One region of the Kineococcus haloalkalitolerans genome, then DNA from elsewhere that is predicted to be linked to it. Evidence: predicted binding sites of a transcription regulator. Region 1 holds the regulator's gene; the other holds the start of a gene.
What was found. The regulator HspR, encoded in region 1, represses chaperone genes until heat shock. The targets are predictions, from matches to a motif close to ANTTGAGNCNGNCNGNCTCAANT.

Region 1 (3,266 bases):
GAGTCGGTGACGCCGAACGTCACGCCGTCGCGGGCGGCGGCCGCCTCCAGGCGGCCGAAGGCCTGCGCGGCGGGCGACCACATCGCGTGCTTGCCGCGGCCGATGGTCTGCAGGGCGCTCGCCGGGACCCTGCCGTTGCCGTGCGCGGCCAGCTCCAGGGGGACGCCGTCGGCGCGGCGCAGGTGGGTGGTGCTGGGGGTGCCGGTCGTCGCGCCGGTGGTCGCGCCGGTGGCGACGGCACCGGCCAGGGTGGCGGCGAAGGTCCCGCCCGTGACCCCGTTCGCGCCGGTGAGGCCCGCGGTCGCCGACGTGGAGGACGCGGTGGTCGGGACGGCGACCCGGACGACCGGTGCCGGGCTGAGCGAGGCGATGCGCGCCTGGATGTCCGCGATGCGCGACGTCACGCTGCTGATGCCCTCCACGCGCCCTCCTCCGGTGCCGTCACCCGACCGGCCCACCCGGTCGCCCCTCCTCATCGACACCCCGCGCGCCCTCCTGAACCCCACCCCGCCGCGTCACGTCCGCGTCACCTCTCCCCCTTCCCCGTGATCGTGCGGGGACTCCCAGCACGATCACGGTGATCGTGGATGTGCGAGTGCTCGCCCATCCTCGATCACGGCGGAGAGGAGACCAGCGGAGGCGATCCTGCGCGGGGGTACCGCGGGGAGGGGTGCGGGGCTAGCGTCGGAGGGTGCCGGGGAGGCTGTCGCCGCGGCTGGCCGCGGTCGTGGACGCGCTGCCGCTCGCCCCGGGCGCCCGGGTGCTGGAGATCGGCTGCGGCCCGGGCGCCGCGGCCCGGGAGATCGCCCGGCGGCTGGAGGGCGGGCACGTCGTCGCGCTCGACCGCTCGCCGGCCGCGGTGGCGCTGGCCCGCGCGGGCGGGGCGGCGGAGATCGCCGCCGGACGTCTGTCGGTGCGGCTGGGCGAGGCGGAGACCTTCGCCCTCGAGCCGGGCGAGCCGCCGTTCGACCTCGTGCTCGCCGTGCGCGTCGGCGCCCTCGACGGCCGCCACCCCGAGGCCGGACGCCGGGTCCTGGCGAACCTGCGCACGGTGCTGGCCCCGGGCGCTCGCGTCCTCGTCGACGGCGGCGACCCGCTGCGCGAGCTCGTCCTGCCCTGAGGGGGTGTCAGGCGCGGCGGTCGGGGCGCCAGACCACCAGGGCGGTGGAGCGCGCCGGCGAGGGGGGCCGCTTGCCCACGGGGGTGGCGACGATGTCGCCGGCCATGCCGGCGGCGAAGATGCGGCGGGCCTGCTGGCGCACGAGGTCGATCTCGGCCTCCAGCTCCTCCACGCGCCGGCCCAGGGCGGTCACCTGGTTCTCCAGGTCGAGGATGCGCTTGATGCCGGCGAGGTTGACGCCGTCCTCCTGCGACAGCCGCTGCACCTCGCGCAGCTGGGCGATGTCGCGCGCGGAGTAGCGCCGTCCCCGCCCGGGTGCGCGGCGCGGCGAGACAAGGCCCAGGCGGTCGTACTGCCGCAGCGTCTGCGGGTGCATGCCCGCGAGCTCCGCGGCCACCGAGATGACGAACACCGCCGCGTCGTCGTCGTACACCGGACTCCCCCTCCCACCTCGTCACGTGCTGCGCCGCGGTCCCGCCGGGTCCACCCGGCGGGACCGCGGCCGGGGTTCAGCGGCGCGCCCGCTCGGCCAGCCCGGCGCGCGGGTCCTCGCCCGCGGTCGCCTTCGCGAACGCCTCGACGGCCTCGCGCACGGCACCGTCCACGCGCTGCGGGACGACGACCTCCACGGTGACCAGCAGGTCGCCCGCCGGGTCGTCGCTGCGCGCGCCCTGCACGCCGCGCCCCTTCAGGCGCAGCGACCGGCCCGACGGGGTGCCCGCCGGGACCTTCACCCGCACGCCGGCCCCGTCGAGGGTGGGCACGTCCACGGTCGCGCCGAGGACGGCCTCGTCGAAGGAGACCGGCAGCGTCATGCGCAGGTCGTCGCCGTCCCGGCGGAACACCGGGTGCGGCTCGACGTGCACGGTGACCAGCAGGTCGCCCGCGGGCGTCCCGCCGGGCCCGGGCAGGCCCTTGCCGCGCAGGCGGACCTTCTGCCCGTCGCGGACCCCGCGGGGCAGGCGCGCGTTGACGGTGCGCGCCGGCCCGCCGCGCGGGTCGGGCACGCGCAGCGACACGGTCGCCCCGGTGAGGGCGTCGCGGAAGGACACCCGCGCCGAGGCGTCGAGGTCCTGCCCGCGCGACGCCGTCGTGGGCCCGCCGAAACCCGGCCCGCCGAAACCGGGGCCGCCGGCCTGCCCGAACAGCCCGCCGAGCAGGTCCTCGAAACCCGCACCGCCGGCCGGACCGCCGGCGCCGGGCGTGCCGAACCGGACGCCGCCGGGGCCGCGGGCCCCCGCGCCGGCCTGCCCGAACAGCCCGCCGAGCAGGTCCTCGAAACCCGCACCGCCCGGACCGCCCGCCCCCGGCGAGGAGAACCGCGCGCCACCGCCGACCATCGCGCGGATGCCGTCGTACTGGCGGCGCTGCTCGGGGTCGGACAGGACCGCGTAGGCCTCCCCGACCTCCTTGAAGCGCTGCTCGGCGCTGGCGTCACCGGGGTTGGCGTCGGGGTGCAGGGTCCGCGCCTTCTTGCGGTACGCCTTCTTGATCTCGGCGGCGTCGGCGTCGTGGGAGACGCCCAGCACGGCGTAGAAGTCCTTCTCCGCCCACTCCTGCATGCTCACGCGGAACCCTCCTCCCCCGTCCTCGCCGGAACGGTGCTCCGGGTCACTGCGGGTCGGCCACCGCGACGCGGGCCGGCCGCAGGACCTTCTCGCCGATCCGGTAACCGGGCTGGAGCACCTGCACGCACGTGGCCACCTCGTACTCGTCGGAGTGGCTGTGCATCAGGGCCTCGTGGACCATCGGGTCGAACGGCTCGCCGTTCTCCCCGTAGCGGGCCAGGCCGAAGCGCCCGAGGGTCGCCTCGAGCTTGTCGGCGATGGCCGCGAACGGGCCGGTGAGGTCGCCGTGCTGACGCGCCAGGTGCACGTCGTCCAGCACCGGCAGCAGCGCTTCGGCCAGGTTCGCCACCGCCGCGTCCTTGGCGACGTCGCGGTCCCGGTCCACGCGCTTGCGGTAGTTCGCGTACTCGGCGTTCAGCCGCTGCAGCTGCTCCAGCCGGTCGCTCGCGAGCGCCTGCGCCTCGGCCAGCTCGGCCGAGCCGCCCGCCGCGGCGGGCGCCTCGGCAGAGGTCCCGGCGGCGGTCCCGGCGTCCGGGCCGGCCGGGGCGTCCTGCCCCGGCTGGTCCGGCTGCGCGTCG
Region 2 (3,266 bases), on a different contig from region 1:
CGACGTCGGCGAGGGCCGCCCGGGCCTCGGCGGCGAACTCGCCGGGGTCGGTGTAGCGCTGGGAGAAGTGGGTCAGGACGAGGCGGCGCACGCCGGCGCGCGCGGCGGCGGTGGCGGCCTGGCGGGCGGTCAGGTGGGCGTAGCGCTCGGCCAGGTCGCGGTCGCGGTCCAGGAAGGTGGCCTCGACGACGGCCAGGTCGGCGCCGCGCAGGACGGCGTCGAGGGCGGGGTGGTCGCGGGTGTCCATGGCGATGGCGAACACCTGCCCGGGGCGCGGCTCGGTGACGTCGGCGAGCCGGACGCCGCGCAGGACGCCCTCGCGCTGCAGGCGCCCGACGTCGGGTCCGGCGATGCCGGCGGCGGCCAGCGCGCCGGGGACGAAGCGGCGCCCGTCGGGTTCGGCGAGGCGGTAGCCGACGGCGGGGACGCGGTGGTCGAGCAGGCGGGCGCTCAGGCGCGCGCCGGCGACCCCGGCGACGGGGACGTCGGCGTCGTGGGTCGCGTCGACGGCTTCGACGAGGGCGTGGACGTCCGCGTCGGCGACGGAGGCCAGCGCCCGCAGGTGGGCCTCGGCGTCGCGGGGGCCGTGGACGGTGACGGTGCGGCCGGGGGCGTCCAGCGCCATGCGGGCCAGGACGCCGGGCACGCCGAGGCAGTGGTCGCCGTGCCGGTGGCTGACGCAGATCCGCTCGACCCGGGGGGAGGCGACGCCGGCCAGGACCATCTGGCGCTGGGTGCCCTCGCCGGCCTCGAAGAGGACGGAGGTGCCGTCCCAGCGCAGCAGGTAGCCGTTGTGGTTGCGCGTTCGGGTGGGGGCCTGGCTGGCGGTGCCGAGGACGACCAGCTCCCGCGCGGACACGGCGCCCACTCTGCCAGCGCTGGCGCGTCCGGGTGACGCCCGGTGGCGCCCGGGTGACGCCGTCACCCGCCCGGCCCTCCCGCGGACGGGTGCTCGGGGCAGCGACCTCACGCAGCGCGCACAGTCGGTGGACGGCCCGCCGGCTCCGGCGGTGGGCTCCTCGAGACGGGAGTCACCGTGCAGCGCAAGAAGATCTTCGCCGTGTCCGCCGCCGTCGCCGTGACCGCGGGACTGGCCACCGCCGGCAGCGCGGTCGCCGCCGGCGCCGGCAAGTCCGAGACGGCCCGGTCCTCGGCCGCCGTGCAGGCCCTGCGGGCGGGCGGCACCGTGACCGCCGGGGCGAGCTCGGAGGCCACCACCGCTGCGACCGACGTGGGCGCCGGCGCCGTCCGCCTGTCCGGCCGGGACCGCTACGAGACCGCCGCGGACGTGGCGGGCACGTTCTGGGACGCCGAGACGACCGCGATCGTCTACCTCGCCTCGGGCACCTCCAGCGCCGACGCTCTGTCCCTGGGCCCCTCCACGATGCTGGCCGGGCCGCTGCTGCTGACCGAGCGCGACCGGCTGCCGGAGGTGACGCGCGCGGAGCTGGTGCGCCTGGAGCCGTGCTTCGTCGTCGTCGCGGGCGGTGCGGCCGTGGTGTCGGACGCCGTGGTCCTGGACGCCGAGCGGTACGCCGACCCCGCCAAGTGCGGCGAGGTCCCCACCGCCCCCTGACGTCCGCCGCCCGACGTCCACCTCCGGACTGCCCCCACCCCTCCCAGCTCCCGCCTCCACCCCCGCCGTGATCTCGCAGGGGGTCCCAGCAAGATCACGGCGGGGGTGGGCCGCGCTCGCGGTGATCGTGGACGGTGGGGCGCTCAGCCGTCCGTGATCACGGCGAGAGGACCTTCGACCCTGTGAGTTGAGCGGAACAAGCTCAACTCTGGCAGTGTTGTGCTCAGCGACCCCGCACACGCACTCGCCAGGAGGTAGCCCGTGGACCTCAAGCTCACGACCCGCGCGCAGGAGGCCCTGGCCGACGCCGTCGGCCGCGCCACCACGGCGGGCCACCCGCAGGTCGAGCCGCTGCACGTCCTCGCCGCCCTGCTGGGGCAGGAGAACGGCGTGGCCGGCCACCTGCTCACCGCCGTCGGCGCCGACCGGGCGACGCTCGCCCGCCGCGTCGACGGCGCGCTCGCCTCGCTGCCCAGCGCCTCCGGCAGCGCCGTCGCGCAGCCGCAGCTGTCGCGCCCCGCCCTGCAGCTCATGCAGGCCGCCGGCGACGAGGCGCGCGCCCTCGACGACGCCTACGTCTCCACCGAGCACCTGCTGCTCGGTGCCGCCGCCGGCCGGTCCGCGGCCGGGGAGGCCCTGCGCGCCGTCGGCGCCACCCGCGACGCGCTGCTCGACGCGCTGCCGACCGTCCGCGGCGGCGCGAAGGTCACCTCGCCCGACCCCGAGGGCACCTACCAGGCGCTGGAGAAGTACGGCGTCGACCTGACCGCGCAGGCGCGCGAGGGCAAGCTCGACCCGGTCATCGGCCGCGACGCCGAGATCCGCCGCGTCGTGCAGGTGCTGTCCCGGCGCACCAAGAACAACCCCGTCCTCATCGGCGAGCCCGGCGTCGGCAAGACCGCCGTCGTGGAAGGGCTGGCCCAGCGCATCGTCGCCGGCGACGTGCCGGAGTCGCTGCGCGGCAAGCGCCTCATCGCCCTGGACCTGGCGAGCATGGTCGCCGGCGCGAAGTACCGCGGGGAGTTCGAGGAGCGCCTGAAGGCCGTCCTGGAGGAGATCCGGCGCAGCGAGGGGCAGGTCGTCACCTTCATCGACGAGCTGCACACCGTCGTCGGCGCCGGCGCCGCTGAGGGCTCCATGGACGCCGGGAACATGCTGAAGCCGATGCTCGCCCGCGGGCAGCTGCGCCTGGTGGGCGCCACCACCCTCGACGAGTACCGCGAGCGGATCGAGAAGGACCCCGCGCTGGAGCGCCGCTTCCAGCAGGTGTTCGTCGGCGAGCCGAGCGTGCCCGACACCATCGGCATCCTGCGCGGCCTGCGCGAGCGGTACGAGGCGCACCACAAGGTCGCCATCTCCGACGCCGCCCTCGTGGCCGCCGCCACGCTGTCCGACCGGTACATCTCCGGCCGCCAGCTGCCCGACAAGGCCATCGACCTCGTCGACGAGGCCGCGTCCCGGCTGCGCATGGAGATCGACTCCTCGCCCGTGGAGATCGACGAGCTGCGCCGCGCCGTGGACCGGCTGCGGATGGAGGAGCTGGCGCTGTCCAAGGAGGACGACGCCGCCTCCCGCGAGCGCCTGGACGCGCTGCGCGCGCAGCTGGCCGACCGGCAGGAGCAGCTGACCGCGCTGACCGCCCGCTGGGAGCAGGAGAAGGCCGGCCTGAACCGCGTCGGCGAGCTGAAGC

Region 2: clpB (ATP-dependent chaperone ClpB) is a predicted target of HspR. The motif match lies at 1,762-1,784, and genes of this name have one in related genera.

Annotation. Positions count from the first base shown of each region.
Region 1 covers NZ_JBJLSH010000001.1:53,691-56,956, forward strand. The annotation lists gene ACRYMY_RS00245 (M15 family metallopeptidase) at 1-422, opposite strand, end outside; gene ACRYMY_RS00250 (SAM-dependent methyltransferase) at 692-1,120, shown strand; gene ACRYMY_RS00255 (heat shock protein transcriptional repressor HspR) at 1,128-1,496, opposite strand; gene ACRYMY_RS00260 (DnaJ C-terminal domain-containing protein) at 1,630-2,688, opposite strand; gene grpE (nucleotide exchange factor GrpE) at 2,732-3,266, opposite strand, start outside.
Region 2 covers NZ_JBJLSH010000019.1:30,051-33,316, reverse strand. The annotation lists gene ACRYMY_RS09475 (MBL fold metallo-hydrolase) at 1-859, opposite strand, end outside; gene ACRYMY_RS09470 (cell wall-binding repeat-containing protein) at 1,037-1,576, shown strand; gene clpB (ATP-dependent chaperone ClpB) at 1,838-3,266, shown strand, end outside.